DNA from 3 places in the Clostridium sp. CM038 genome. Region 3 is predicted to be linked to each of the others. Evidence: riboswitches for the same ligand, from Rfam matches in the RefSeq annotation. Region 3 holds a riboswitch; each other region holds the start of a gene.

Region 1 (10,426 bases), 380 kb from region 3:
AAAATAACAAAGCAAAACGTTAAACTTTTGAGTGGATTTGATGATGAATTTTATGTTCCACATTCAAGACATACTGAAATAAGAAAAGTTGATATTGATAAAATAGATGAGCTTGAAATTTTATCAGAATCTGAGGAATCAGGCATTTACATTGTATCAGCAAAAAAGGGAAGACAAATTTTTATAACCGGGCATTCAGAGTATGATCCATTAACATTAAAAAATGAATATGACAGGGATATAGCAAACGGCTTAAATATAAATGTCCCCAAAAATTATTATCCAAAAGACGATCCATTAAAAATACCTATCGTAAAATGGAGAGGTCACTCAAGTTTGCTTTTTTTAAACTGGTTAAATTATTATGTTTATCAGGAGACACCTTACAATTTGGTGTACCTAGAATAATACATATAAAAGTTGGGCCCCTAGTAACTTAGGGACCCAACTCTAAATATTGAACTTTATTAAAATTTAATCTGTATTAGAAATACGTTTCTTAAATTCTTCCATGTCATGGAATGAACTTATATATACCCTATGTAAGGAAAGTATACCATCCTCTTTGGAAGACCATCTGCCGTCAGTACTAAAAGCCATTGTATACCCTGCTTCTCGTACAGCCTCAATTGAAGTTTTGCTGTATCCACCATAAGGGTAGGAAAAGAATTTTATTTGTTTATTTAATATTTTTTCCAAATCTTTTTTAGATTTAACTAAAGTTTCTAGTTGCTTATCCTTAGGCATCTCTTTTAAATTTTCATGCTTTACGGTATGACTCCCTATTTCCACTCCATATTTTTCCATTTCCACAAGCTGTTTCGAAGTCATATAGTTAGGACTTTTATCAATACTACCAGTAATAACAAAAATTGTTGCTTTAAAATTATACTTTTTCAAAACAGGGAACATATCCGTATAATTATCTTCATAACCATCATCAAAAGTAAGAACTATGGATTTTTCAGGTATTGGTATATCCTTAATAAGATATTCATATAAATTTGTAAGTGTAATAGTATAATAACCATTATCTTTTAAATATTTTAGTTGCTCCTCAAATCTTTTAACAGGAAGACGAATAGGATTATCTTTTTCGTAGTCAATTGAATGGTACATTAAAACTGGAACACTCTTTCCTGAAGCCTTCATAACAGCAGTCTTGTCAAAAGCGGGTATCGAAGAGGTTTGAGCGGGTTCAGCCGGTTTAATGGGTTCAACTGCAGTTGCTGGTTTAACTGGGGCAGTTTTTTTTATTGTAGCAATCTTCGATCTTGAACACCCCGAAAGAGACATTAAAATAACGAGTGTAAATATTAAAATTATTTTTTTTCTCATAATAACCTCCTTGTATGTATTTTTTCGGAAACACATATTATTTTTTAATCTTCATCATCTAATACAAAACCCCTTAATAATAAATTCCCTGAGTATTTTGTAACCCTAATGCTAAATTGATCACCTTACATTTATTAACTTTATACCATCCAGATTATAAAATCAATCTTTTCCGGTATTTTCTTTGTTTTATTATTTTCTTTTAATTCATAAATATCTAAAACAGGTTGTAAAATATAATATACTTCTATATAATTAAATTATAATAATAAAATATGTGCTAGGGGTGCCTAATGGCTGAGATATGAATATTTAATTCATTGACCCTTATACCTGATCTGGATAATACCAGCGGAGGAAAGCGGTTATGATGTATAAGTACATTAACTATATTCCTTTTTTGAATATAGTTTTTTTGTTTTTGCCATAATACTTCTGTAGCACAATACATGGAGGCTATAAAAATGACTTTTACCGAAAGAATCGCTGAAATTACAAAAACCCCCATTGCTCTTTTTGCACTATTAGGAGTTTTGTTATTAATCTATGCAGTTTTGAAAGTTAGGAAAATTAAATTTACTACGCAGATGATAACTTTAGTTGGTATATCTCTTGCATTATCTACTGTATTGCAGTTTATTACAATTATAAAATTACCACAAGGTGGTAGCATTACTGCTGGGAGCATGGTTCCAATCATACTTATATCCTTATTTTATGGTCCTGAAGTTGGGTTTTTAACAGGTTTTTTATTTGGAATTATTAATTTTTTAGTAGCACCCTTCGCACTCCATCCAGTGCAAGTACTATTTGATTATCCGCTTCCTTTTATGGCCATTGGAATAGTTGGTTACTTTAGATCACGTAATACTAAGGTCATACTTATTGGCGTAGTCGTAGCAATGCTAGCTAGATTTACATGCCATTTTATTTCTGGAGTAGTGTTCTTCGGAAGCTATGCTCCAAAAGGAACCTCTGTTTATTTATACTCCCTTTTATATAACGGTTCATACCTAAGTGTGGAAACCATTATTACCTGTGTAATTATTGGGCTTCTACCTTTAAAACGATTATCAAAGTTAGCTATAACCAAAGCTCTAAATTAACTCGAAATATATCTACTACCTACTTCACGTTTTTCTTCAACCAAAAGTTATACTAATACATTATTCTGTTCATCATGAAGTTTACTGTATTATATTTAATGCTACGTAATATTAATATTACGTAGCATTAAATATAATAACTTAGAAATTACTATCAATCATCTCTTAACTCTAGCCCACTAAAATGGGCAATTCTGTTAGATTACGTTTTAATCATTCTTTTAGATGAAAGAATACCCATAATACATAAACCAATTATAAAATAAAAAATATAATTATAATTCGCAAGGATATCCATTAGAAGTCCAGAAGCCAACACCCCGATAATGGCTCCTATACCATATGCCGTAAACACAACACCATAATTCTCACTATAATGTTTCGTTCCATACATATCAAGAGTTGAAGTAGGCGCTATAGCTAACCATCCTCCAAGATTAAACCAAAATATCGAAAACGCTATACTAAATAATACTAAACTGCCTTCATTTGCCACTAGCATTAATAATGCTGCGATAATAATTAGTGCGTAAGAAATTAGCATGGCGGTTTTAGACGAGTACTTATCCGTAATCAAGCCAAATATAGGTCTACCTATTCCATTAAAAACTGCAAATACGATCATTAATAAAGCTACTGTTTTTGGGGATAGCTTAATGAGTTCTACACCAACGTTACTTGTCATTCCAATTAACATTAGTCCAATCATTGATCCAATCATAAAATTTACATATAACCCTTTAAAGTTTTTTGATTTAATCATTTTAGCAGTATTCGTACCATTCATATGAATTTTTGTGCTTGCAGTTGTTTCAAGACTTTTACTTTCCACATCAGACGGATATCTAAATGGATACGAAAGCAAAGGTATTATTACCCCAAAAGATACACCTAATATTAGGAAAGCTTTTGTTATTCCATAACTTTCTATTAAATTTCTTGCAAGTGGAGCTGTTATAAGTGGTGACAACCCAAATCCTATTAATACAATGCCTACTACTAAGCCTTTTTTTTCTGGAAACCATTTTGCTACTACTGTCATCGGAGCTCCATATGCTATGCCTACGCCAGCGCCAATTATTACCCCATATGTTATAGTTAAAATGTATATATTTGGTGCATATGCAGATAATATCCATCCTAATGCTACAAGAAGTGCACCCATAGAAATAACCATTCTTGGACTGTATTTCTCTAAATATTTTCCAGTTATAAACATAAAAAATGAATAAGCTGCTAAAGAAACCATGTAAGGAAAGCCACTTTGAGTAGATCCTATATTAAAAGCCTTTTCAATTGGAATCCTAAAAACACTCCATGAGTATACAGTGCCTAAGCACATCATAATTATAATTCCCAAAATCACATATATCCACCTTTGCTTAAATTTCATATTATCATCCCCTTCGTTTTTTATAATACTCCTTTAAAATTAAAATCAATAAAAAAGCCAATAACAAAAACTCCTCACTCAGAGTTATTGTTATTGGCTTACCCCTTGACTGGTCATTGACCCTTCAGTGCGTCTTCCATGATTATTTTATTAATCGTTCTTCAATATCTTGGTCTACAATTATAGCTATAATTTTTTCACCTGTTTTGGTACTCACATCAGAATAAGTACTTACTATATTAACATCAATTATAGATTTTATAGTTTCTTCCAAATTTTCTCTTGCATTCTCAAACAAAGCAATATTCAGTCTTTTAATTAAATCGACGCCTTCCTTGCTTTGAGCCAAGCTTTTTTCTGATTTACTTAAAAATCCTTTAAGTCTTACTATTATTAAATCTTGAAATATGATTGTCCGAATTTTTTCTGGGCCTCTACCCATGTGTTCAATCTCAAATTTACTAATTGCTTCGCTTAATTTCGCTTCAATTTGTCCTTTTGTCATTGAGCTCCTCCATAAATCATCATAAATAGAATCAGAGTCTTGATATAATAAATAATTTTAGCATATCAATTGATAATTGTAAATAATAATATTTAAGGTTGTAGTTTGTTGTAGATTGCAATATAAAATGTCCGAAATTTTGAAGAAAAATATAATGTTAAGTTGTAATGGTTTTCTGTTCCATCATATTGGCAGATAAACCGTTGAAAATCCTTCTTGGATAATTGTTGATCCAGTGCTGTATTTGCATAATTTGTTTTTTAGAGAATGCTGAAATATCCACACCTTTTGGGATAAATCGTCGTATCATTTTATTGATATTTTCGTTTGTGCCTCGCTCCCATGAACTATATGGGTGAGCATAATACACTTTAGTTCTCTTTCGTTTATTTCTTACTGAGTTCTCAATACCCTCGAAATCAAGGTTCTCACAGCCGTTATCACAGGTGATTGTTTTAAATGTTTTTGAGAATAACATTCCCATTTTACGCTCCAATTTGTCCAATTCTTTCACGACAGCCGCCTGTGATTTAGATGGTATTTTAAAGACTAACTCCTTACGAGTTACTCTTTCACTTAACACCATTAAGACAGTTTTTGTACCCTGTTTGCCAACTACAGTGTCCATTTCCCAATGGCCTATCTCATCACGTGCAGCTACCGCTGCAGGTCTCTCCGATATGCTAGTTCCTTTGGTATTGTTATACGCTGATCTTATTTTTTTATAGTTTCTCTTTTTAGCATTCTTTTTAACAGGCAGATCTTTGTTACTTATATTTAAAAACAAATTATTATCCAAATAGTTATACACAGTTTTGAAGCAAATAGTTGTTTCAAATTGTAGATCTTTATTTGTGATATTTTGAATAGCTGCATACGGAGATTCGCCATCTATACCAATAGCTTTTTCTAAGTACCTCACCAATTTGTGATCTTTTCCTATTTTTAATGCAGGACCTTTAGCGGCACCTTGTTTGTCATGCTCTGACTGCCCAATTTCTGCGCTATATTCCATTCGAGTGGTTAAGTCACTATTCAATAGTTCTACAATTCCTTTAGCAATTTCACGCCTTATTGTACGTTCTGAACGCCCACCTATTTGCTCCGCAATACGAGTTGAATTAAGTCCCATTTTGTGTAAAGCTTCTAACTTTATGCGTTCCTCGTATGTTATGTGTTTACCTTTTCTGCTCTGTGTGATAAAATCTAATTGACTCATTTGAAATCCTCCCGTATATGTTGGTTTAGTCACTTAACATTATACAAGAGTATTTCTCTTGAGTCTTTATTTTTTGTTACTCTTCGGTCATTTCATTATACAACTTACCAAGGTTGTAGTTTGTTACTTTATCATCCTTTGCTAAGATTCAAATTTCCTAATCAAATTTATTTCCGCTCTAACAGGCGGTTTAGAATCACTTTTGCCTCGCACGTTCACTTTATCTTCGCAAATATTCAGTTCTCTTGCTATAATAGCCTTAACTCTAGGTTTACAAAAATTCCCTTGGCAAGTTCCCATTCCTGCTCTTGTACGTCTTTTAATCGCATCTATAGAGTTAATTGGTATATTTCTATGAAGCGCATCTATAATCTCTGCCTCTGTAACCTGCTCACATCTGCATATAATATTTTTTGATTTATCTTCATGATTAACTTCTCCATCAAAACTATTATCTTTTTTTACTATTATTCCTTTTCTATAAGGATTAAAAGTATTATTCTTCACAAGATTCATTCCTGAATTCTTAAGTATTTCTACCACCATCTCAGCAATTGCTGGCGATGATGTAAGCCCCGGAGAATCTATCCCAGCCACATTAATAAATCTTTTAACTCTGCTTTCCTCAATGATAAAATCCCCCGTACTGCTACTAGCTCTTATCCCTGAAAAAGTAGTTAATGCGCCTCTCACATTAAAATCAGGTATGGACTTTCTAGCCGCCATAATGACATCTTTTAAAGTTTCAGCGGTAGTTGACACATCATCTCCATTACTCACTTCTTCTGCATTAGGTCCTATCATAAAATTGCCATGATATGTGGTAGTTACTAATATCCCTTTCCCTTTATCTGTAGGCACTTGAAAAATAACAGTATTCACAAGGTGCCCTTGATCTTTTCCCATTAAAATATATTGGCCTCTCTTTGGTGTTATTTTAAAATCATCGATCCCTACCATGTTAGATATATTATCACTATGCAAACCCGCAGCATTTATAATATATCTTGCTTTAATATCCTCCTTGTTAGTATGTACAATAAACTTATCTTCTAATTTTTCTATAGATATTACTTCATTTTCAAGCTTAAGTTCAACGCCATTAGTTATAGCATTTTCTACTAACGCAATTGTAAATTCATAAGGAGACGCTACCCCTACGCTTTTAGCATATAGTGCTACCTTTACTTCACTATTTAAGTGTGGCTCTATTCCTTTTAGTCTCGCTCCTCTTATCACCTCTAAATCATTACAGTCTAATTTTAGACCATTTTCATAAAGCTCAGTAATTTTTTTCTCGTCACCTTCATTAAATCCAATCACTAAAGCTCCTGTTTGTCTGTATCCAAAATTTAATTCTTCCTCAAGACTTCTATACATTTTGTTTCCTTTTCCGCATAATCGCCCTTTTAATGTACCGTACTTTGCAGCATATCCACCATGAACTATTCCACTATTTGCTTTTGATGCTTTCGTTGCAACGTCATCTTCTTTTTCTAAAACGCCTATTTTTAGATTATATCTTGAAAGTTCCCTTGCTATCGCTGCACCTACTACTCCTGCTCCTATAATAATTACATCATACATAAATATCACCCCTCAACATATTATTAATATTTAAAACCTTTTAATATTTAATCTTTGTTAATATCTATTATAATATAATTATTTACATTATAATAGATATTTTCAATAAAATCGTTTTCTTATTTATTAGTTTTCGCCGTGTATGTTGTTTATAAAAATAAATGCGATGTAATTTTATAGTTGCTGAGCTATTAAATAAATTTTACTTAATGCGAGAACGCAAAAAGCATGTGTCAATTACTTTGACACATACCTTTACTGTATTTTATGATTATGGTTATGTTTAAATGTTAATTTGTTAATTTGTTAATTTGTAATATCAGAAACGGAAATCTCGCTTCCCTTCCTTAAGTTCTTTTAAATGCTCTATTGCAATTGTACGAACCTTTTCATTTTTTATATTAGGAATCTCATTTTCAATTACCATCTCGCCCTTTTTTTTGGTATCAAGTGAAGCATAATCCTCCAAATATTCTTTAAGTGTCATTAGTGCGTTCGGCTGACAACAGTTTCCAATTTGACCTGATTTTACAAGGCTCATGAAACGATCACCTGTACGCCCTTCTCTATAACAGGCGGTGCAAAAGCTTGGAATATACCCAAATTCCAAAAGCCAGTTTACAATTTCATCTAATTTACGAGTGTCAGTTACTTCAAATTGCTTCGAGTTATCTTCTTCAGTTTCTGTCTGCGCATATCCGCCAACGCTGGTGCATGAGCCTCCGCTTACCTGAGATATACCCAGTTCCAACACACGCTCACGTGTTATTTTCGATTCACGGGTTGATACAATCATGCCAGTGTATGGAACAGCGATACGAATAATAGCCACAATTTTTTCGAACATCTCATCCGAGATTGAATTTGAGAACGTATTTGGGTCAATATCATCAGCAGGGCATATTCGAGGAACACTAATTGTATGTGGACCCACACCCATGGCTGCCTCTAAATGCTCTGCATGCATGAGTAGTCCAACAAAGTCATAACGGTACATATTTAAACCGAATAAAACTCCGATCCCCACATCATCAATACCAGCCTCCATGGCACGATCCATAGCCTGCGTATGATATTCATAGTTGTGCTTTGGTCCTGTTGGGTGCAACTCCTCATAATTTTTTTTGTTATACGTTTCCTGGAAAAGTATGTAGGTACCGATACCCGCATCCTTAAGTTTCTTATATTCTTCCACTGTAGTTGCAGCAATATTGACATTGACACGGCGGATATCTCCATTTTTATGCTTAATACTATAAATGGTCTTTATACTTTCAAGGATATATTCAATTGGATTGTTCACAGGGTCTTCTCCTGATTCTAAAGCCAATCGCTTGTGTCCCATATCCTGAAGTGCTTTGACCTCTTGTGCTATTTCTTCTTGCGTAAGTTTTTTACGGGATATTGTTTTATTTTTAGCGTGATATGGACAATACACACAACCATTTACGCAATAGTTCGAAAGATATAGTGGAGCAAAAATAACAATACGATTGCCATAAAACTTCTGCTTAATCTCTTTTGCCAGTTTGAACATTTTTTCTTTTTCATCTTCCAAATCACATTCGAGAAGTACTGCAGCCTCCCTATGTGTTAGACCCTTACAGTCTTTTGCACGTTCTATCAGGCTATCAATTAGCTCACGATTCCTTTTATTTTCTCGAGCATAAGAAATGGTAGATAGAATTTCACCGTCATCAATAAACTCAGTTGCATTTTTAGACTTATTATCATACATAGCATAAACCCCTTTTTAATATTTATTATTTATAAATGGTCAAACTCTTATAGACCTTGATTTAATCATTCGTTTACTGCTTTGCTATAGGTGGCGCCTTGGAATAAATCGTTTTGGTGTTTACATTTGGTAGCATTCCAAGCTTACCTGACAGGGCACTGATAACATCATTCGGCGCATCCACAACGATACTTATTACCGAAATATGGCGTTTCAGATAGGGTACTCCCATTCTTCCTACTATGTATTCTCTATATTCGTGGAGAATAGAGTTAAGCTTTGGAGCAGCATCTGTGTTTTCAACGATAATTCCAATTAGAGCAATTCTTGTTTCCATTGGCAACCTCCTTTCTTTTAAACAATAAAAAAAACCCCTGCACCCGAAAAGGCACAAGGATAGTACGTCGAAACCAAAGGTACAACCAATAAAGATATGTTCTTTGGAGCATTCCAACTATTCTCTCGCCTTCTCATTCGGGACGAACCCTCGTGCATTCAGAACGATAACTTTGTTAATTTAAAATCAATCTAACCGTACCACTCCTGATAGTAAAAAGCAATACAACAATTTATTTACTTATTTTTAACTGCCCATCTGATTCCTTTTTCAATATATTCATTCCAAAAATCCCACGTATGGCTGCCAGGACTTTCTACATATGTTACATCTATATTTTCTGAAATTAAAAAATCACGGTATTTATGATTTACATCTAACAAAAAATCGTTTGTACCGCACGCCATATATATTTTAGGAATTAGAGCATTTTTCTTCTTCAACTTAATAATAAGTGCCTCTGGGTCTTTATCACTATCCAAAAGTTGATTCAGATCACCAAATACTCTAGTATAAAATTTATAGTCACGAACTTCGTCCTTAAAATCACTAGAAGCTCCAGCAATATTGTATGTAACTATAGCAGAAGATAATGCAATGATACGGCTAAAATTGTCAGAATATTTTAATCCATTTCGAATTGCTCCATATCCACCCATAGACAACCCACCTATAAATGTATCTTCCCTTTTCCTTGATAACGGAAATATCCTGCGTGTAAATTCCACTAAATCATTTCCAACGAGCTCACCAAACAATTCGCCTTTATCAACATCGTCTAAATAAAAATTATTTTCTCCAGAGGGCATAAACACTGCGATATTGTGTCTTAAAGATAGTTCCTCAATTTTACTACTACAAACCCAATCAGTGTAATTTCCAGTTAACCCATGCAAGAGATACAGCGCTTTCATTGGTTTTTTCTTAATTATTTCTTCCTCCTGTATTTCTATTGTATCAATTGGTATAAGAGCATTGAAAGTAACATCTCTTTTTAAGGCTTTTGAAGCAAAGTTCACTTGTAAAAATGCCATTTTTTATCCCCTCCTCTAAAGTATTTTTAGTATTAGTATAATACTATATACACTATATTTCGAATAGTTTAAAATAGAGGAATGAATGTAATGACGTTTTCCTCTACTTTTTTATCTTAAGCGTAATAATGAAAGTCTACCACTAATTCAGTATGACAGTCCCTCTATT
Region 2 (10,426 bases), 790 kb from region 3:
CTTTATAATATGTGTAATATCTTGACGCTAAGAAACCATTAGAGCCGGTTAATAATACTTTTTTCATTGAACTCACCTCATTTTTTTTTTCTTAATATTATAATATCACATTATTTGAACTGTGACTAAATTTGTGAACTAAGAAAAAAACACCTAAGCTTAGTGCACTTTTAGATTCTTAGTATTGCTCAATAAATAAATGTAAGATGGTGTATATATGAATAAAAAGATTTAGTGTTTTTAGCAACGATTATTATTTAAAAGAATTACTTCTAAAGATTCTATGCTTTTTATAATTATCTTCCCAATTTTTAAGAAATTCTTTTGCACAAACTTCACCAGAATTATATAACTCCATAATTTTTTTATTCCCAATATTAAAATCTGTGGTTTTAATATCAAGGGTATCGATTTTTACAGTACGCAAGAAATCCATTTCGCTTATATGAATATCATCTTGTGCTTCTAACATAGTCTCAATAATTGAGCTAGTAAAATTTAAGATATTTGTGATTTTATGTTCTCGTATTTCTTTGTTCCCTCCGAGTTTAAAACCGATGGTTGGCCAGAGAGGAATACCATTCACATCAAAAATCCAAACTGGATAATTGCTTAAAACACCACCATCAACAATGAGAGACTTTTTATTAGTCTTTATATTATATAAGTTTACAGGGTGGAAAAAATAGGGGATAGATATGCTCATTCTTATTGCCAAACTTACTTCAAGTTCATCAGGATTTATCCCGTATCCCGCAATATCCTCTGGTAGTATTAGCATCTTTCCACAGCTAATATCAGTTGCTATAATATGCAGTTTGTATTTTCTTTTATACTTATTATTATTTAAAAGAATACCCTTTTCTCCTGGAATAATCAAATCTCCGAAGGTTATTTTTTCCCTATTTGTAAGCTTAAGTTTATGCGATAGAACTTCGTCAATCCAATTTTTTATATAGTCACCTTTATAAATGCCTTTTTTAAAAAGTAGATTGTAAGCATCAGAGAATATAGGTATATTAAAATGACTTTTATCAGCAAATTTTGTGTAGTCTAGATTTAGCATTAATTTTTTTATCTCGTCAGCTGGGTAGCCTACCGCAACTAGTGCAGCTATAATAGATCCGGCAGAGTTTCCTGAAATATTTTTCCATTGATATCCATTATCCTCAAATGTTTTTAAGGCACCTACAAGACCGATGCCCTTAACTCCGCCACCTTCAAACACAATATCTGCAAATCTTCTATTGTTGTATATATTCATATATATCACCCCTTTATGAGTAATATATGAATAAAAATATCTTCATGTCATATATTTAAAAAATAATATTAGTTACACTTTTTTTTGTTAAAAGAATATAATATATTACAACCATTTTATAAAAGAGGCAATGTATGAAAAAGTTAGAAGAATTCACGCCTTGTCAATTAGCCACATTAGCAACAGTAATAGGGATTATAATTGCTGGAAAACTTAATGTTAATCAACAAAATGTAATAGGTAATTTTTTAACGGGTTTGGCGCAGAGTATTTTGATAATTGCAGCTCAGTCTCAAAATCTTGAATCGCAGGATGGCAATCAATCTGGAGATAATGGAAACAGTAATTCTAAGGGCGATAATAAGGATTTACAAAAACAAATAGATGAACTAAAGGAAAATATTAAAAAGTTTGAAGATAATATGGATTGTTAAGAAAAACGCACTGAATAAAAGATGCGTTTTTTATGGTTTGACATTATAAGAATTTTTAGGTAGTATATACGTGTAAAGTAATTTAATATTAAAAACTAGGGGAGTCAATATTTTTGTCTGAGAGGAAACAGTTAAGTTTCGACCCTTATAACCTGAATTGGATAATGCCAGCGGAGGGAAAATATAATTTGCATTTAGGTTAAAATAAGAATATATAAATGGTGCAAAGTTATTCGATTATAGAACCCTTCGCTTAAAAATGAGCAAAGGGTTTATTTTACTTTAACAATATTATAAGGGGGAATTGAAATGTCAGTTGTAAATGTGAGTCTTCAAGTTATACCAGTGGTTGCGGAAGAAAAAATTTACCCAGTAGTAGATAAGGTTATAGAATATATTCAATCTAGTGGAGTGAAATATGAGGTAGGACCAATGGAAACCACTATGGAAGGTGAAATGGATGAGCTTTTAGATATAGTAAAAAAGGCCCAGGAAATTTGTGTAGTTCATGGAGCAAGTAGGGTTGTTTCTATAGTGAAAATCGATTATAAAGCTGAAGGCGTGACTATGAATGAAAAAACATATAAGTATAGAAAATAAACTTATTCCTATAGTTTTTCAATTAATAATTCTTTTTATATGGCAGATAGCTGTAGATAAATGGAAGGTTCCGCAATATATATTGCCTTCGCCAAAAGATATTATTAGTACCTTGGTGAATATAGTTCCAAGCATTACTAAGCATATTTATGCGACTTTATATGAAGCCTTGATTGGATTCGCAATATCAATTTTGATTGCGTTAATTTTAGCCATCTTAATGGATAATGTGAAAATCATTAAAAAATGCATATATCCAATTTTAGTAGTATCTCAAACTGTTCCAATTATTGCTCTAGCACCACTTTTCATAATATGGTTTGGTTTTGGAATATTGCCTAAGATTATTGTAGTAGTGTTAGTGTGCTTTTTCCCTATAGTTGTTAGTTTGATTGATGGATTAGAATCAGTAGACGCGGATATGGTAAACCTTTTAAAGACTATGGGAGCTAGTAAGTTTCAAATTTTCACCATGGTGAAGCTGCCATCCTCTACTGTAAATTTTTTTTCGGGCCTTAGAATAGCAGCAACCTATAGTATTATGGGGGCAGTTATTGGAGAATGGCTTGGAGGAGATAAGGGTCTTGGGGTATATATGATTAGAGCTAAAAATTCATATGCACTTGATAAAGTTTTTGCAGTGATTATAATTATTGTAATATTAAGCATGGGACTATTTGGACTCTTGAATTTATTACAATATTTTTTTACTCCTTGGACTAGAAATAAAGCAGATAACAATGACTAAATTTAAATAGGACATATTATTTTATTTGGAGGTAAAATCATGCTAAAGAAAGTAATTTCATTATTATTAACAGTTTCAATGACTACGGTTTTATTTGTGGGTTGTGCTGCAAAAAAAGAAGATGTAAAGAAGGAAGAAACTTTAAAAAAGGTTACTGTTATTTTAGATTGGATACCAAACACTAATCATACTGGATTATATGTAGCGAAAGATAATGGATATTTTAAAGAAGAAGGACTTGACGTGGAAATTATTCAACCAGCGCAGGGAAGTACTGCAAGTTTAATTGCAGCGGGCAAAGGAGATTTTGGCGTAAGCTATCAAGAAGATGTAACTTATGCTAGAACTGCTAAAGATCCACTTCCAATAAAAGCTATAGCCACTATTATTCAGCATAATACTTCCGGGTTTGCATCGCCTAAGGAAAAAAATATTAAATCTCCTAAGGATTTTGAAGGAAAAACCTATGGCGGATGGGGGTCGCCTTCTGAAAATGCAATTTTAAAGGCGGTTATGGAAAAAGATAATGCGGATTTTTCAAAACTAAAGATGGTAGATGCAGGATCAGAGGATTTCTTTGCTGTAACTAAGAAAAATATTGATATTGAATGGGTATTTTATGGATGGACAGGAATAGAAGCGAAGCTTAAAAATATTCCTATTGACTATATTGATATTGGAAAATTAAATAAAGATTTAGATTATTATACTCCGGTAATTATAGCCAATGAGAACAAATTAAAAGCGGATCCTGAAATGGCAAAGAAATTTTTAAAAGCAGTTACAAAAGGATATGAATACAGCATGGAGAAACCTGAGGAAAGTGCTAAGGTTTTACTGAAAAATGCACCGGAGACAGATGAAGCTCTTGCCGTCGCAAGTCAAAAATATTTAAAGGATCAATATAAAGCTGAAGCTGAAAAATGGGGCGTAATGAAAGAATCGGTTTGGAATAATTACACCAAATTTCTTTTAGATAAAAAGCTTATAGGAAAAGATATGAAGGCGAGTGAGGCATTTACTAATGAGTACTTACCGAACTAGTAATGAAAAATTAAGAGTAGAAAATATTAAAAAAACTTTTGGAAGTATGAATATAATAAAGGATGTTTCTTTTTATGCAAGAGAGAATGAGTTTATAAGTTTACTAGGACCAAGTGGAAGTGGTAAAAGTACAATTTTTAATATTATATCAGGCCTTTTGCGTAAAGATTCGGGTGAAATTATATTTGACGGAGAAAAATGCTGCGATACTTTTGAAAAAGTAAGTTATATGCATCAAAAGGACCTGCTACTTCCATGGAAAAACATTGTGGATAACACTACACTTTCTCTTATTATAAAAGGAAAATCTAAAAAAGAGGCAAGGGCTCAGGCGCTTAGTCATTTTAAAACATTTGGGCTTGAAGGCTTCGAATATAAATATCCTTTTCAACTTTCAGGAGGTATGAGGCAGAGAGCTGCATTGCTTAGAACATATATGTCATCATCTGATATTATGCTGTTAGATGAGCCTTTTGGTGCACTTGATGCAATTACTAGGGCAAAGATGCACTATTGGCTAATAGACGTAATTAAAGAGCTAAAAGTTACCATAATATTTATAACTCATGATATTGAAGAAGCAGTATTCTTATCTGATAGAATATATGTATTATCAGATAAACCGGCAACTATAAAAAAAGAAATAATCGTTGATTTACCTAAAAACAGAAATAAGGATATTGTTACATCAGAAAAATTCAATGAAATAAAGAAAATCATTTTACAGACATTATAAGGAAAACACCCAGCTTAAAAGCATTTAAGTTGGGTGTTTTCCTTATAATGAGATTGAAAAATGTATGATAAATTTATAGTTGTGAGAAAATAGAACAATAAGCCACATGGAAATAAATAAAAAGTCAATATTGGAGGAAACAAAATGAAACAAGGAGCTATAGAAAGGAATTTAAAAAAAATAAAAAGTCAATTTGCTCAGATTGAAGAAATAGTAAAGCATACTAAGTCAAATGTACTATGGGAACATGAAGCTGCTGTAAGAAAGAAACTAAAGGAATTAAATGAGTTTAAGAAAGAAAATTTTAAAGACTATAAAAGGGTTCATGAAAATTATTCAGCATTACTTAAATATATATCAATAAGGCTTGTTGAGGACTATAACAAGAAAAATAATACAGATTTTAATTTTGAGAACATTTTAAAGGACAAGGGTGAAAGCTATTTAAAATCAGGAATTATAAGTGTGTTAATAACGGAGCATATTCCTGAGATTATATCTAGTGAGTTTGAACGCGTGTTTCCAACTAATCCTAAAAATGAATATGAGGGATCAAGAAAATTTAAAAGAAAATTTTATCTCCATTTAGGTGAAACTAATACTGGGAAAACATATAATGCAATGATGCGGCTTAAAGAGGCAACAAAAGGAATTTACCTTTCTCCCTTAAGAATATTAGCACTTGAGAATTTTGAAAGATTAAATAGAGAAGGTGTAAAATGTAATCTTGCAACTGGAGAAGAAGAAATAATCATTGAAGATGCAGCTCATGTATGTTGTACTATAGAAAAATTAAATATAAATGAGGAATATGAAGTTGGTATTATAGACGAAATTCAAATGATAGATAATGACCGGAGGGGAGCTGCCTGGACAAGAGCTGTTTTAGGATTAAAAAGTAAAGAGATACACATTTGCGGGGCTACGAATGCGAAAGAATTGCTAATAAAAATAATAGAGGATTGCTCTGAGGAGTACGAGATTATAGAGTATAAAAGGGATACCCCTCTTGTAATGGAAAATAAATCTTTTGTATATAAAAGCATTGAGGTGGGTGATGCGCTTGTTACATTTTCGAAGAAGAAAGTATTAGAACTAGCTTATCATTACTCAAACCTAGGTATAAAAGTAAGTTTAATCTATGGAGATTTACCGCCAGAAGTTAGAAAAAAACAGTACAATCAGTTTATTAACAAGGAAAGCACAATTTTAATATCTACTGATGCAATAGGTATGGGAGTTAATCTTCCTATAAAAAGAATAATATTTATGGATATTAAAAAATTTGATGGTAATGAGATAAGGTATTTAACTTCTCAAGAAGTGAAACAGATCGCGGGAAGGGCAGGTAGAAAAGGGATATATGAGGTTGGATATGTAGCATCTTATGGCGATTCTCAAGATTTTATAAGCGAAAGTTTAGATACAAGGGATGCAACTATAGAAAAAGGAGTAATAGGCCCAAGTGAAGCTATATTAAAAATCAGTTCGCTTTCTCTTAGAGAGAAATTAGCGTTATGGAGTACAAAAGAAGAAAAAACACCTTTTTATAGAAAAATGGATATAAGCGAGTATTTAGTGGTATTAGATAATTTAAGGAGTTACAAATTGGAAGAAAGAATTCAATGGAGACTCCTAAAAATTCATTTTGATGTATCTAATGATAAGATGATGAATGCGTTTTTAAAATATGTAGATGAATTGTTTATAACTAAAAGAGAGATTATCTCAAAACCACAGCGTCTATTAGAGGATCTTTATGAATTAGAGCTTTACTACCAAAAAATAAATATTTATTATTCCTTCTCAAAAATTTTTAAATTAAATTTTGATGAACAATGGGTATATGAGAATAGAATAAAAGTCAGTGAAGATATTAATAAAATTTTGAAAAGTATATAAAACAAATGATAACATCGATGATTCTTATAGAAAATAATATTTAAAAGTATAACTATTACTTGCTATACTTTTTTTACCTTTGTGCCCATCAAAACGCTGTTATAAAATATATTAAATATGTACATTATATTAATATAACAAAAAATCAACTTAAAGGAGGCACATAGTATGTCATACAGGAGTTTAGTACCAGAAGCAAAAGCAGGATTAAACAAATTCAAAATGGAAACAGCAAATCAATTAGGAGTAAACTTTACGGACTATAATGGAGATTTAACATCAAGACAATGTGGTTCAGTTGGTGGACAAATGGTTAAATTAATGGTAGAACAATACGAAAAAAACTTATAAGTTAAAATTAGATAGGGTGTGCAGCAAAACTGTATACCCTATCTTTTATTAAGGCATATTCACATAAATAATTAATTGGAAATTTATTTTTTATATATAGTTGACTTATACTACATAATGAAGTATACTAGATCTCGTAGTGTTAATTACTAATAAGGCTCCTTGGTCAAGCGGTTAAGACACCACCCTCTCACGGTGGGATCAGGGGTTCAATTCCCCTAGGAGTCACCATTAACACTTTTTTTTATTGGGATGTAGCCAAGCGGTAAGGCACTAGACTCTGACTCTGGCATCCGCAGGTTCAAATCCTGCCATCTCAGCCAAATATATTATCATAATGAATATAAATAATTCTAGCATAATGTTTATTTTGCTGGGGTTATTTTTTTGTATATTTTTTCCTTGAAATAATATTAATAATTATATTGTTAGATGAAGAAGTTAGGCATAATAAAAAGTATTAGTTAGACATTTATAGTTAATACTATATTTAAACTTTGAATTGTTTTGTACTTCAGAGAAGGACAAGGAGGGAAATATATGAAAACAGGTATAGTAAAGTGGTATGATGTTGAAAGAGGATATGGATTTATATCCGCTCAAGAAGGCGCGGATGTATTTGTTCATCATTTAGCAATAAAAGAACAAGGGCCAAGAAAGGATTTACATGAGGGAGAAGAAGTGCAATTTGATGTTGTAGATGCACCTAAAGGCCCTCAAGCTATTAATGTTCAAAAAATGTAAAAATATTCGTTATTATTAAACAATATAAATGGAAAAATTCCGGCACGCTCATTTAATCCTTTGAGTGTGCTTTTTTACAATGTATTTTGAATTTATTTGGTTGAAAAATATGGGCGTGCGTATAGTATATAATGGTAACACATTCTGGAATTTATAATATATAAAAATAGAAAAAACTCGATGGGGTGAAACTTTTGATTGCTATTAATGAAGAGATTATACGAGAACACAGTGATAAAGATTCTTATAAAAGTGGAACAGAGTATTATTTAAGTAATAAGGTTAAGCATATTGATATAGAAATAAAGAAGCGGGAAGATTACAGGGAAACTAAGATAACTTCAGATGTGGAGTCAACAAATTTCACTCGGTATAAAGTAGACACAAGTTTTAATAATAGTAATTCTTTTATAAGTTATCATTGTCAATGTAATGATTGTTATAGTTATTATGGAGAGGTGAGCATGTGCAAGCATGTAGTGGCTACATTATTAAAGTATTTTTATGAGAAAGACGAAATTATTAAAGCAAAAAGAATGGCTAAAACAAATAGTTTAATTAAACAAATAACTAAAAGTATAAATGGTGATCAAAGGATAAAATCATATCTAAATGTAGATGTAAAATATGAGCATGATCCTAATAGTGATAACCGAAAATCTTTTGTAAGTCTAAAGGTTGGAGAGGATAAGCAATACGTAGTTAAAAACATAAAAGAATTTTTTATTTGCTATAATAAAAGTTTTGAGTCTATGGAGTTTGGGAAAAAATTTACATACAATCCCTATTTGCACTCATTTAAAGAAGGTGATTTAAATATCATAGAACTTTTTAAAGAAGCGAGTGAACTTGAAGCGGTGGCTGGGGCTGCAAATACATATAAGGGAAATACAGTGAAATTTCTGTCTGGTAAAAAAGCTTATTTTACAGATAGCATGGTTAAAAGGTTATTTAAATGCTTATACAATAGGGATCTAACTGTGGTAATAAAAGGCGAAACGTTTACTAATGTACACATAAGGCAGAAAGCCATGCCCTTAGAATTCGAAATCAATAGAGAAGATAGTAAATTTATACTTCAGCAAAAAGAAGATATGCCTATTGCAATAAGCAATGATGGGGAATTCTTTTTCTATAAAGGTGAAATATATCAGCCACCTATTGCTCAAAGGGACGCATATTTACCTTTTTATAATAGATTTAAAGAGGAAAATAATAATTGCATAGAATTTTATGAACAAGAGAAAGATGATGTAGCATCATTTGTACTTCCAACTTTAAACAAGATAAGTGATAGAGTTGCCATAGACACATCATTAGAAAAAGAATTTTATATAGAAGAGCTTAAGGCGGTTGTTCATTTTGAAAAAAAGTCTAAAAATGTAGAGGTGTTCATAACTTTCAAGTATGGAGAGGTTGAGATAAATCCTTTTAATAGTAAAGAAAACAAAGCACAAGAGGGAAGAGTACTTATAAGAGACATAGAGAAGGAAATGGGTATCATAAATCAATTTCTTGAATTTGGTTTTGTTAGTACAAATAAGGGGTTTGATATTCGAGATGAAGCAAAGCTTCTAGAGTTTTTAGTTTCAGGACTGGAAAAGCTTCAGCAAGTGGCGGAGGTATATTATTCTGAAGAATTCAAGAAGATTAAGGTGCACGGAAATGCTGGATATAAGTCGAATATAAAGCTTAATAAGGATAATCTTTTAGAATTCAGCTTTAGCATTGAGGGGGTAGATAATACTGAACTCAGTAATGTTTTCTCAGCTTTAAGAGAAAAAAGAAAGTATCATAGGCTTAAAAACGGCAGTTTTGTTTTATTAGATTCAAATAATTTATTAAAAGTTGCTCAAATGATAGAGTATCTAAATATAAAGGATAGCGATATTGCGAAGAATAAAATTCTACTTTCAAAATATAATGCCATATATATAGAAGAAAAATTAAAACGAGAACAAATGGATTTTGTGAATACAAATAAAAAATTTAGAGACCTAGTTAATACTGTTAAGGATATTAGAGAATTGAAAGTAATAGTTCCTAAAACCTTAGATAGTATAATGAGAGATTATCAAAAGGTAGGGTTTAAGTGGTTAAAAACGCTTGCAAGTTGTGGATTCGGAGGGATACTAGCGGATGAAATGGGGCTGGGTAAAACACTTGAGGCTATAGCATTTATTCAATCAGAAGTGCAGGAAAATGAAAATAAGCAACCATCCCTGGTAGTATGCCCTACGTCGGTTGTATACAATTGGAAGGATGAAATAGAAAAATTTGCACCATCACTAAATTGTATAGTAATATCCGGAAATAAAAGTCAAAGAGTGCAGCAAAAACAAAGCATTGATGAGACTGATGTGATTATTACATCATATGCACTTATACGGCGAGACCTTGAGGACTATCAAAAGATAAAATTTAGATATTGTTTCTTAGATGAGGCACAGTATATTAAGAATTTTAATTCGCAAAATGCACATTCTGTGAAAAGTATAAATGCTATAAGTAAATTCGCACTTACAGGAACGCCTATTGAGAATTCTCTTACGGAGCTTTGGTCTATTTTTGACTTTATAATGCCAGGTTATCTTTTAAATCAT
Region 3 (10,426 bases):
CATTCTTTGGAATTGGTTTTGTGTTAGCAACTATTTCAGAAATTACACTTATCGGACTAGGGGCAATCGGTGTATGTGTGGCTCTTATTTACTTAAAGCTTACTAAACAAGGCGGCTCAGGTAATGGTGGAAGCTCAAATACTGGTGATCCATTAGGCGATATTATTGACACTTACTAAGAAGGGAGAGAACATGAAAATGGCAAATAAATTAAAATTAACAAAAAAAGATCGTATTTCTGTTTGGTTCCGTTCATTTTTCCTTCAAGGGTCTTGGAACTATGAAAGAATGCAAAACGGTGGTTGGGCATACGCATTGATTCCCGCAATTAAAAAATTATATAAGACTAAAGAAGATCGTGCAGCTGCATTGAAACGTCACTTGGAGTTCTTTAACACTCACCCATATGTAGCTTCACCAGTCATTGGTGTAACATTAGCCTTAGAGGAAGACCGTGCGAATGGTCTACCAATCGATGACATAACTATTCAAGGTGTTAAAGTTGGTATGATGGGACCTTTAGCTGGTATCGGAGATCCAGTTTTCTGGTTTACTGTTAGGCCAATTTTAGGGGCATTAGCGGCTTCTCTTGCTATGAGTGGTAACATCCTTGGACCAATTATCTTTTTCTTCGCTTGGAATATCATCCGTATGTCATTTATGTGGTATACACAAGAGTTTGGTTACAAAGCAGGCTCTCGTATTACCGATGATTTATCAGGTAATTTACTACAAGATGTTACAAAAGGAGCATCCATCCTTGGTATGTTCATTTTGGGATCATTAGTTAACCGATGGGTATCTGTTGTATTTGCACCGACTGTATCAGCCGTTAAGTTAGCTAAGGGTGCCTTTATTGATTGGAGCAGCCTTCCTGCAGGAGCGGAAGGTATTAAACAAGCTATGTTGCAACAATCGGGTGGCTTGTCATTAACTGATGTTAAGGTTACAACATTGCAAAATAACTTGGATTCTTTGATTCCTGGAATTGCAGGATTAGGATTGACATTACTTTGTATGTGGTTGCTTAAGAAGAAAGTATCTCCAATTACAATTATTTTTGGGCTGTTCGCAGTCGGGATTCTTTTCCACTTAATCGGTTTAATGTAATATTTTTACCCAACCTGGGCTTTTGGCCTGGGTTTTTTTATTACTTTCTATGTTAATATTGCAGCGACCCAGGAGATGATTTAATTTTATGTCTAGTAAAACTGTTTTTGACGGTTGTGCTTTGCGGAACTTGATTATTTCATCTTCAGAATGTATATTATATACTATAGTCAACAATCATTGTACAATGATTTATTAATTAATAGAAACAAATGTGTGTATAAATAGAAAAGAGGTAGATCGTATGGTTCAATCACTAAATACAAAGGTGGATCTAGTAATTGATGCAACAGCTTTTACGGGGTTTGCAGATTATGGGAAAATTATGATCGGCGACAAAGGTTTTGAGTTTTATAATTCTCGTGATTCTCGCAAATATATTCAAATTCCTTGGGAAGAGGTTGACTATGTCATTGCGTCCGTATTGCTAAAAGGAAAGTGGATTCCTCGATATGCAATCCAAACGAAGAAAAATGTTACCTATACTTTTTCTTCTAAAGAAGCAAAAAAAGTGCTTCGTGCTGTTCGAAAATATGTTGAGCCAAATCATATGGTTAATTCGTTAAGTTTTTTTGATGTGCTCAAACGAGCGGTGCAGCACCGCAGGTGATGATTTAACTAATTGGCAGTTTTTAATTTACTGTGCAGATATTTATAATTAATGGTAAAATGATATTTGTCGTTTATTTGTACTTTAGGTTAAATATAGATGATAATCATCACATTAAAGGAAGTGTAACAAAGGATGAAATCAAAAAAAAGAAGTATAGTCATTGCATTAATGGTGTCAATGTTCCTTGCAGCTGTAGAGGGAACAGTTGTGACTACTGCGATACCAACAATAGTTAAAGAGCTAAATGGGTTTGAACTTATAAGTTGGGTTTTTTCTGCTTATTTATTGACAACAGCCATTTCTACACCAATATACGGAAAATTAGCTGATTTATATGGAAGAAAAAACATTCTTTCTATTGGAATAATAATTTTTTTAGTTGGGAGCTGTCTTTGTGGGTTATCACAAAACATGTATCAGCTTATAGCTTTTCGTGCAGTTCAAGGAATGGGAGCAGGAGCAATATTTACAGTTACTTATACTATATTGGGTGACATTTTTACTGTTGAAGAAAGGCCAAAGATCCAAGGATGGTTAAGTACAGTATGGGGGATAGCAAGTTTAGCTGGTCCTTTTTTAGGGGGGTTTTTAATAGACAATTTCTCATGGCATTGGATTTTCTTTATAAACCTACCTTTTGGAATAATATCTATAGTGATTTTACAAAGAAATCTAATTGAAACTTTTGAGAAAAAGAAACATAAGATAGATTATGTAGGTGCTTTATTATTTTCAGTTGCAATTATAACGTTTTTACTGGGTAGCTTAGCAGGTGGAAGAAATAATATTATAATAGCTTTAGTAGTTACAATTGCAGTGATGATTGTGTTTTATTATGTGGAAAAAAGAGCGGATGAGCCTATTATACCTTTTGAAATTTTCACAAAAAGTAGCACCATTGTAAATATAATAACATTTTTAGCCGCAGGGATTTTAATAGGAATAGAGGTTTATTTACCTATATATATGCAAAATGTTTTAGGATTTAGTCCTACAGTTGCTGGAGTGTCTATGGCACCTATGTCTATTGCTTGGTTCTTATCTTCATTTGTTTTGTCTAAAGCTATCCCTAAATATGGTGGAAGAATAGTGATTGGCGTATCTACTCTAATTTTGCTTATTAGTTGTGTGTTTTTGTCTACTTTAAGTAGTGAATCTCTATTAGTATCAGTTATAGTTTATGGGTTCATTATGGGATTTGGATTTGGAGGAGCTTTTACTACATTAACAATAATGGTACAAGAGTCAGTGGGATATAACAAAAGAGGCGCAGCTACAGCAGCGAATTCCCTGGTGCGTACACTAGGTCAAACTATAGGCGTAAGTGTTTTTGGAATTATATTAAATATGAATATAATTAAATATTTCAATAATATAGGAAGAAAGGGAATAGAACCTAACAATTTGTATTCTAAGGCAACTTTGAGTAGTGGAGTAAGTTTGCAGCAGATAAAGCAAGCTTTAAATTCAGGGCTTCATGAAGTATTTATAATATTTATCATAATTGCTTTAGCATCATTGGCACTTTCTTTTATATTTGACTCAAAATTAAAAAATAATTCATGTGAACAATAAGTTATTTAATTAATTTTTCTTCAATTTGTTTATCATTAATTTGTTTATTCATAAAATTTTCTAGTAGGGTCTTTATTAAGGCTATAGTGGGAACTCCAAGTAACATTCCTAAAACACCAAAAAAACCTCCCCCAAGAACAATTCCTAGTATTATAAGTAGTGGACTAATCCCAACCTTATCTCCAATAATCTTTGGAGATATGAACCACCCATCAATATTACTTAAGGTTGTAATAAATAGTACCAACTGAACACATTTCATTGGGCTAAAGAATATTGTTATTATAACAGCGGGAACCATCCCTATAATATTTCCAAAATAAGGGATCATATTTGTTACACCTATTACTAAACTAAAAGGTAAAGCGTAAGGTATTTTTAATATCGTAAATCCTATAAAAGTAATAATACCAAAAATAATAGAGTCAATCATTTTCCCAACAAAATATTTCTTAAAAGTAGTGTTAACTATCTTAAAAAAATCAATTATTTTAATAGCAACTGTTTCATTTAAAACAGAATAAACAAATTTTTTAAGATTAAAAATAATAGATTCTTTATCAATCAAGAAGTAAATTGAAATTACGATTCCAGACATTAATTTCATAAAAAAAGAACCCAAACCCATTAGGTAATCAATTATAAGTTGAAAACCGGGGCTAAAATATGCAGATACATCCTTATTAAAAGAACTAAGGTAACTATCTAAGTAAGAAGTAGCATCAAATTTGTTTAGTAGTTCATTTTTAGATAAAAAATTGGTAGACCATTTATACGCTTTATTTGCAAAGTGAGGGATATTATTAAATAAATCAACGGAGCTTTTAATAATATTAGGAGTAACTAAAGTGATTATAAAAATTATTATGCCTATAAATAATGTGTAAATTATGCATATACTATAAATCCTTTTCATTTTTGTTCTCTTTTCAATAAACACCATAAGCGGGTTAAGTAAATAAGCTATGACGAAACCCCAAATAAAATAAGTAAGTAAAGAAAAAAAATTATTTAATATTGAACCTATATTTTCAACGTTGTTTACTATTCTATAAAGTAGAAGGGCAATTATAATAATAGGGACAAGCTGTATATATGGTATCTTTTTATATTTAATCAATGCAATTCCTCCAGTCAATATTTAGCCGCTTGTTATAAGATCAATGTAGTATTATGTAATTGTAATATTGTAGATTAGAAGAAGATGATTGTAGCTTATTTAATTATATCATTCTTAAAACAATTTATTAATATTCATTTTTAAAAAAATTAACGACATATTGCGTAATAATAGTAGGTTACAGAAATAGGTAACACACCTTACAATTTCTGTTTGCAAACATGTGCAATAATGTGCTATAATATAGTTATATTTAAATACTAATGTTATCTTTTAGGTAGTGATGCTGATTTTTTTATTTATTTGTATAAATAATGGATATAACATGGAAATTCAATAAATATATTTATGAAAACATGAAAGACAGCAGGGTAATTCATGTTGTCTTTTAATGTTTGTAATTATATACATTGAATTTTCAGTTACTTGTAGTTAAAAAAATCATATCATTTTAAAGTTCAACACAAATTTTAGTGAAAATTATTAGTGGTAACATATGTACATAAAATAATAAACAGAAAGGCTTTATAAGCCAAGAGGAGCGAATTATTATGGAAGAAATGATTTTAGATGCATTTGAAAGAATTCCAACAAATAAAAGATTTGTAGAGGAAGGTTTTATTGCAGGTGTAATGTATGGCGATGGCGTTAAGGAAGCAACTTCAATAAAGGTTCAAGACGTTGAATTAATAAAGATTCTTAAAAAACATGGTTCTAATGCTAAAATATGGATTAAATACGGAGAAGATAAAAAATTTGGATTTATAAAAGAAATTCAAAGACATCCTGTAACAGCAAAAATTAATCACATAGACGTACAACTTGTTTCTAAAGATCGTGAAATAAAAATGCAATTACCTATTTCTTTCAAGGGAGAAGAGAATGTAGCAGCCAATCTACTTGAGTTGAAGATTTATAAAGCTGAGATAGATGTTGTTGGAAGCATGGGTATATTACCTGATGGAATAAGTATTGATATATCACAAAAAATACTTGGAGATACAATTACAATAAAGGACTTTGATTTAAATAATCAAATAAAAGTTACTGATGATGAAAATCAAATTTACGCAGCTATAGCACAAATGAAAGAAGAAGTGACTGAAGAAGTTACAGCTGAAGCAGTTGTTGCTGAAACTGAAGCTAAATAATAAAATAGTAATTATATAATAATAAAAGGATGAACATGAAAAGTTCATCCTTTTATCTATTATGGATAAAATTTAAAATGTTTTGATGATGAGGTAAGAAAAAGAATATAAGCAAATAGATACTTATTATTGTGAGTAAAATTAGGAGGCTAAAGAATGGCAAATATATTGAGATATTCAAAAAAACAATTAGATAGAACATTAAAAGATTTCGGAAAGAGAGAAAATATAGGTTCTAATGACACATCCGAGTGGATAAGACTAATAAACGATTTTATATATGAATTTGAACTAAAGTCTGAAGTTAATGAAGTAGATAAACTTTCTATAACAACTAGCAAAGGAGAACAAGTGGTAATTGAAAAAATGATGTATGCACTAGAAGGTACAAAAACTTCTTTGAATTACATTTTTGATGGTAATATTACTTATATAGAAGAATAGGTTATTATAACAATAAAATAAATATTAAAGGAAGCCATTTAATTAAATGGCTTCCTTTAAAAAGTATCATATCATCGAAAAATTATTAAATGGAATCTAAAGAACATATAAATAAAAGTTTATTTTGAACTAGTACCTTTATTTGCATAGGATTGATTATTTAGCTTTTTTGTCTCTTCTAAAGCAGCATCACTATTGCTACTACTCATATTAGACATACCAGCACTTGATTGACTATTTAATTGTTTTGTTTCTGCTAAAGTAGAGTCACTAGTGCTGCTAGACATATTTGACATAGCAGAATTTGAAACACCACTAGTACCTTTATTTGAAGCTGATTCATTATTTAATTGAATTGTTTCTTGTAGAGTGGAAGCACTAGTGCTACTAGACATACCAGCATTTGAGTAAGAGCTTGAACCTCCATTAGCTGCTGATTGTTTATTTAATTCTTTTGTTTCTTCTAAATTGTTATTCATAAGTATCTCTCCCTTCTAATATAAAAATTACACTAATCAAGTACAGTATATAGTTTACCCATTTTATCTTAAAATATAGATGAAAATATTGAGAATTTTTACTTGAAATTTTAGGATTGTAAAAATTTTAAGATCTTATTATATATTGTAGCAGCGACGATGTGATATTTAAAAAATAAATCTAAATAGTGAAGTTTATAAGTTATATTGCAATAAATATAATAATCAGTTATACTAAATATAATGATATTTTAACGTATTTTTTTATTTATTAATGTGTAAACGATTCAATAAGACTAATTTCAAAAAGGAGTTTTGCTAAAATGGCTAAATATATAATGGCACTTGATCAAGGTACAACCAGTTCAAGGTGTATTCTATTCAATGAAAGGGGACTTATTGTAACGTCCGCTCAAAAAGAATTTACTCAGATTTTCCCAAAAGGAGGGTGGGTAGAACATGACCCAATGGAGATATGGTCAAGTCAAATTAGCGTTGCAACAGAAGCGATGGCTGAAGTTAATGCTACGGCGTCTGATATAGCAGCAATAGGTATTACAAATCAAAGAGAAACTACTGTAGTTTGGGATAGACGAACGGGAGTTCCGGTATACAATGCAATTGTATGGCAATGTAGAAGAACTGCAGAGACTTGTGATGAATTAACACAAAAAGGATTTGATAAAATTGTTAGAGCTAAAACGGGATTGATTTTAGACGCTTATTTTTCTGGAACAAAAATAAAATGGATATTGGACAATGTAGAAGGCGCTAGAGCAGAAGCTGAAGCAGGAAATTTATTGTTTGGCAATATAGATACTTGGTTAATTTGGAATTTAACAAAAGGAAAAACATATGTAACAGACTATTCTAATGCTTCAAGAACAATGCTATTTAATATTCATGAACTTACATGGGATGACGAAATTTTAGAAACATTGAACATACCAAAATCAATGCTCCCAGAAGTAAAACCTTCAAGTTGTGTATATGGCAACACCGATATTTCATTGTTTGGAGGGGAAATTCCAATTGCTGGAGCGGCTGGAGACCAACAAGCGGCATTATTTGGACAAACTTGCTATTCACCAGGAACAGCCAAAAACACATATGGGACAGGCTGCTTCATGCTTATGAATACAGGAGACAAAGCAATTCAATCTAAACAGGGATTACTTACAACGATTGCTTGGGGAATAGATGGAAAAGTAGAGTATGCTCTTGAGGGTAGTGTATTTATAGCTGGAGCAGCTATACAATGGTTAAGAGATGAGCTACGCATGATTGACAATGCTGCTGATTGCGAAGAATATGCTAATGCGGTAGAAGATACAAATGGAGTATATGTAGTTCCGGCTTTTGTTGGACTTGGAGCACCATATTGGGATCCTTATGCAAGAGGAACAATTGTAGGTCTTACAAGAGGAGCAAAGAAAGAACATTTAATAAGAGCAACTCTCGAAGCGCTTGCTTACCAAACACATGATGTTTTAAAAGCAATGCAAGAAGATTCTGGAATTATACTTACAGAACTTAAAGTAGATGGAGGAGCTTGCAATAACAATTTCTTAATGCAGTTTCAATCTGATATTTTAAACGTTCAAGTAGACAGACCAGAGGTTACTGAAACTACAGCACTCGGTGCGGCTTATCTTGCAGGGCTAGCAGTAGGATATTGGAAGAGCAAAGATGAAGTAGCAAAGCATTGGGCAATATCAAGAAGTTTCAAACCTAGTATGACAGAAGAAAAAAGAAAAGAATTACTTCATGGATGGCATATAGCTGTTAAAAGATCAGGCATAAAACTTGAATAGTAGTAACGAAATATTAATTGTTAATAATAATTTGTTATGCTATTATTAACATATGAAATATAAAAGAATAACCTAACACAGGGGAGTTGGATAGGCCAACTGAGAGAAAGAACTTTAATTCTTTGACCCTATAACCTGATCTGGATAATGCCAGCGTAGGAAGTTGTTTATTGGTGTATTATATATGTATATATTTTTATATATCAAGATAATTTAAACACGAATCCTATGGGTTTGTGTTTTTTGTTTTATAAATAAAATGGATGAATAGTGCCGCAGGTGATGATTTAACATTTAAAAAATAATTATTTTAGGAGGGAATTGATATGAAAAAAGTTTTAACTATAGCAGGTTCTGACAGCTCAGGAGGAGCAGGTGTACAGGCAGATTTAAAAAGCTTAAGTGCGAGTGGCGTATACGGGATGAGTGTAATTACAGCGATAACAGCACAAAATACTATGGGGGTTTTTGCAGTGCAAGACTTGGGCGAAGAAATCATCAAGGCACAAATTGATGCTATTTTTACAGACATAGTTGTAGATGCGGTTAAAATTGGTATGGTTTCTGTGATCTCAACTATTGATGTGATAAGTGAGAAATTAAAACAATACAAGCCTAAAAACGTAGTACTCGATCCCGTAATGATCTCAAAAAGCGGTTATTCACTGTTAAAGCCAGAGTCAAAAACGGCTTTGGTTAAAAAATTAATTCCACTAGCGTCAATTATTACACCTAATGTCCCAGAGGCTGAAGAAATTTTAAAAGAAGTAAATTCAGATATTACGAGCATTGAAACAGTAGTAGATATGGAAAGTGCAGCAAAAGAAATGTACAAGCTAGGATGCAAAAATGTGCTTTTAAAGGGAGGACATATGCAGGGGGAAGCCGTAGATGTGTTTTATGATGGAAGTGAAATTACACATTTTACGTCTGAGAGAATAAATACAAAAAATACTCATGGAACTGGATGTACTTTGTCTTCAGCCATAGCTGCAAATTTGGCGCTTGGCTATAGCATGAAGGATTCAATAAAAAATTCAAAGCAGTATATAACAACTGCTATAAAGCATTCTTTAGATATTGGGCATGGGGTGGGACCTACAAATCATTTCTACGAATTATATAAAAAAGCAGGGATGGCAAATGATTAAGGATAGTGAAAAACTGGATTTTTAGCAGCGAGTTCTGTAAACTTAATAACACAAAGTTTAAGGGGAGTAAATAATGTATTAGTATGTATCATATTTATAGCAGTAGATATTACTTTATAAAACGTTATTTATTACTTGGAGCTACAATGCCCGTTATGATTATTACAGGATTTATATAAACAATAATTTGGAGGATGATGTCAAAATGGAAATTAATAAGAAAATAATTAAATTACTAAACAATTTAAGAGAAAAAACCCCATTGGTGCACCAAATAACAAATTATGTTACCGTTAATGATTGTGCCAATATTACACTAGCAATAGGTGGGTCACCGGTTATGGCGGAGGATATTCATGAAGTTCGCGAGATGGTATCACTTGCATCTTCACTTGTTATAAATATAGGAACATTAAATAGTGTAATTATAGAGGCTATGATTGAGGCAGGAAAGATGGCAAATGAATTAAACATACCTGTTATCTTAGATCCTGTCGGAGTAGGTGCAACAACTTATAGAACAGAAACTTGCAAAAGAATTATAAATGAAGTGAAATTAGCAGTTATTAGAGGGAATTTATCTGAAATAAAAACAATTTATGGTATTAAAACTATAACAAGAGGTGTAGATGCTAGTGAGAGTTTTTCTGTAGATAGTAATGAATTTACAAGAGAGAAAGAAATGGCAAGGAATTTTGCTGTTAAATTTAATACGGTAGTAGTTATAACAGGTGCTGTAGACATTATATCAGATGGTAAGACTCTTTACACCGCATCTAACGGTCATAAAATAATGTCTAGGGTTACAGGTACAGGATGTATGTGTACTTCCGTTATTGGTTGTTATTTAGGCGCTGGAGATAATAATTTAATAGCAGCACTCGCAGGAATTGTTTCAATGGGTATTGCAGGAGAAACAGCTTATGAAAGCTTAGATAAAAATAGCGAAGGATCAGGAACATTTAAAGT

The links. Region 3 has a riboswitch for thiamine pyrophosphate ahead of thiD (bifunctional hydroxymethylpyrimidine kinase/phosphomethylpyrimidine kinase). Riboswitches for the same ligand answer to the same signal wherever they lie in the genome.
Region 1: linked by a shared signal. The riboswitch ahead of thiT (energy-coupled thiamine transporter ThiT) and the one ahead of thiD (bifunctional hydroxymethylpyrimidine kinase/phosphomethylpyrimidine kinase) in region 3 are both predicted to bind thiamine pyrophosphate.
Region 2: linked by a shared signal. The riboswitch ahead of ACWJKS_RS07950 (thiamine-binding protein) and the one ahead of thiD (bifunctional hydroxymethylpyrimidine kinase/phosphomethylpyrimidine kinase) in region 3 are both predicted to bind thiamine pyrophosphate.

Annotation. Positions count from the first base shown of each region.
Region 1 is NZ_CM143651.1:585,859-596,284, reverse strand. It holds gene metA (homoserine O-acetyltransferase MetA) at 1-408, shown strand, start outside; gene ACWJKS_RS02750 (polysaccharide deacetylase family protein) at 475-1,338, opposite strand; TPP riboswitch at 1,611-1,715, shown strand; gene thiT (energy-coupled thiamine transporter ThiT) at 1,803-2,444, shown strand; gene ACWJKS_RS02740 (L-lactate MFS transporter) at 2,647-3,837, opposite strand; gene ACWJKS_RS02735 (Na-translocating system protein MpsC family protein) at 3,980-4,342, opposite strand; gene ACWJKS_RS02730 (IS30 family transposase) at 4,500-5,561, opposite strand; gene ACWJKS_RS02725 (FAD-dependent oxidoreductase) at 5,703-7,148, opposite strand; gene hydG ([FeFe] hydrogenase H-cluster radical SAM maturase HydG) at 7,468-8,886, opposite strand; gene ACWJKS_RS02715 (TM1266 family iron-only hydrogenase system putative regulator) at 8,960-9,223, opposite strand; gene ACWJKS_RS02710 (alpha/beta hydrolase) at 9,460-10,257, opposite strand.
Region 2 is NZ_CM143651.1:1,758,985-1,769,410, forward strand. It holds gene ACWJKS_RS07935 (SDR family oxidoreductase) at 1-67, opposite strand, end outside; gene ACWJKS_RS07940 (patatin-like phospholipase family protein) at 254-1,264, opposite strand; gene ACWJKS_RS07945 (hypothetical protein) at 1,399-1,698, shown strand; TPP riboswitch at 1,786-1,895, shown strand; gene ACWJKS_RS07950 (thiamine-binding protein) at 2,008-2,298, shown strand; gene ACWJKS_RS07955 (ABC transporter permease) at 2,270-3,046, shown strand; gene ACWJKS_RS07960 (ABC transporter substrate-binding protein) at 3,086-4,090, shown strand; gene ACWJKS_RS07965 (ABC transporter ATP-binding protein) at 4,071-4,826, shown strand; gene ACWJKS_RS07970 (helicase-related protein) at 4,971-6,728, shown strand; gene ACWJKS_RS07975 (alpha/beta-type small acid-soluble spore protein) at 6,897-7,079, shown strand; tRNA gene ACWJKS_RS07980 (tRNA-Glu) at 7,236-7,310, shown strand; tRNA gene ACWJKS_RS07985 (tRNA-Gln) at 7,328-7,402, shown strand; gene ACWJKS_RS07990 (cold-shock protein) at 7,620-7,823, shown strand; gene ACWJKS_RS07995 (SNF2 helicase associated domain-containing protein) at 8,021-10,426, shown strand, end outside.
Region 3 is NZ_CM143651.1:967,854-978,279, forward strand. It holds gene ACWJKS_RS04365 (PTS mannose/fructose/sorbose transporter subunit IIC) at 1-179, shown strand, start outside; gene ACWJKS_RS04370 (PTS system mannose/fructose/sorbose family transporter subunit IID) at 199-1,110, shown strand; gene ACWJKS_RS04375 (DUF956 family protein) at 1,355-1,720, shown strand; gene ACWJKS_RS04380 (MDR family MFS transporter) at 1,856-3,298, shown strand; gene ACWJKS_RS04385 (AI-2E family transporter) at 3,300-4,418, opposite strand; gene ACWJKS_RS04390 (50S ribosomal protein L25) at 4,970-5,569, shown strand; gene ACWJKS_RS04395 (hypothetical protein) at 5,726-6,013, shown strand; gene ACWJKS_RS04400 (hypothetical protein) at 6,133-6,492, opposite strand; gene glpK (glycerol kinase GlpK) at 6,816-8,306, shown strand; TPP riboswitch at 8,376-8,486, shown strand; gene thiD (bifunctional hydroxymethylpyrimidine kinase/phosphomethylpyrimidine kinase) at 8,633-9,457, shown strand; gene thiM (hydroxyethylthiazole kinase) at 9,663-10,426, shown strand, end outside.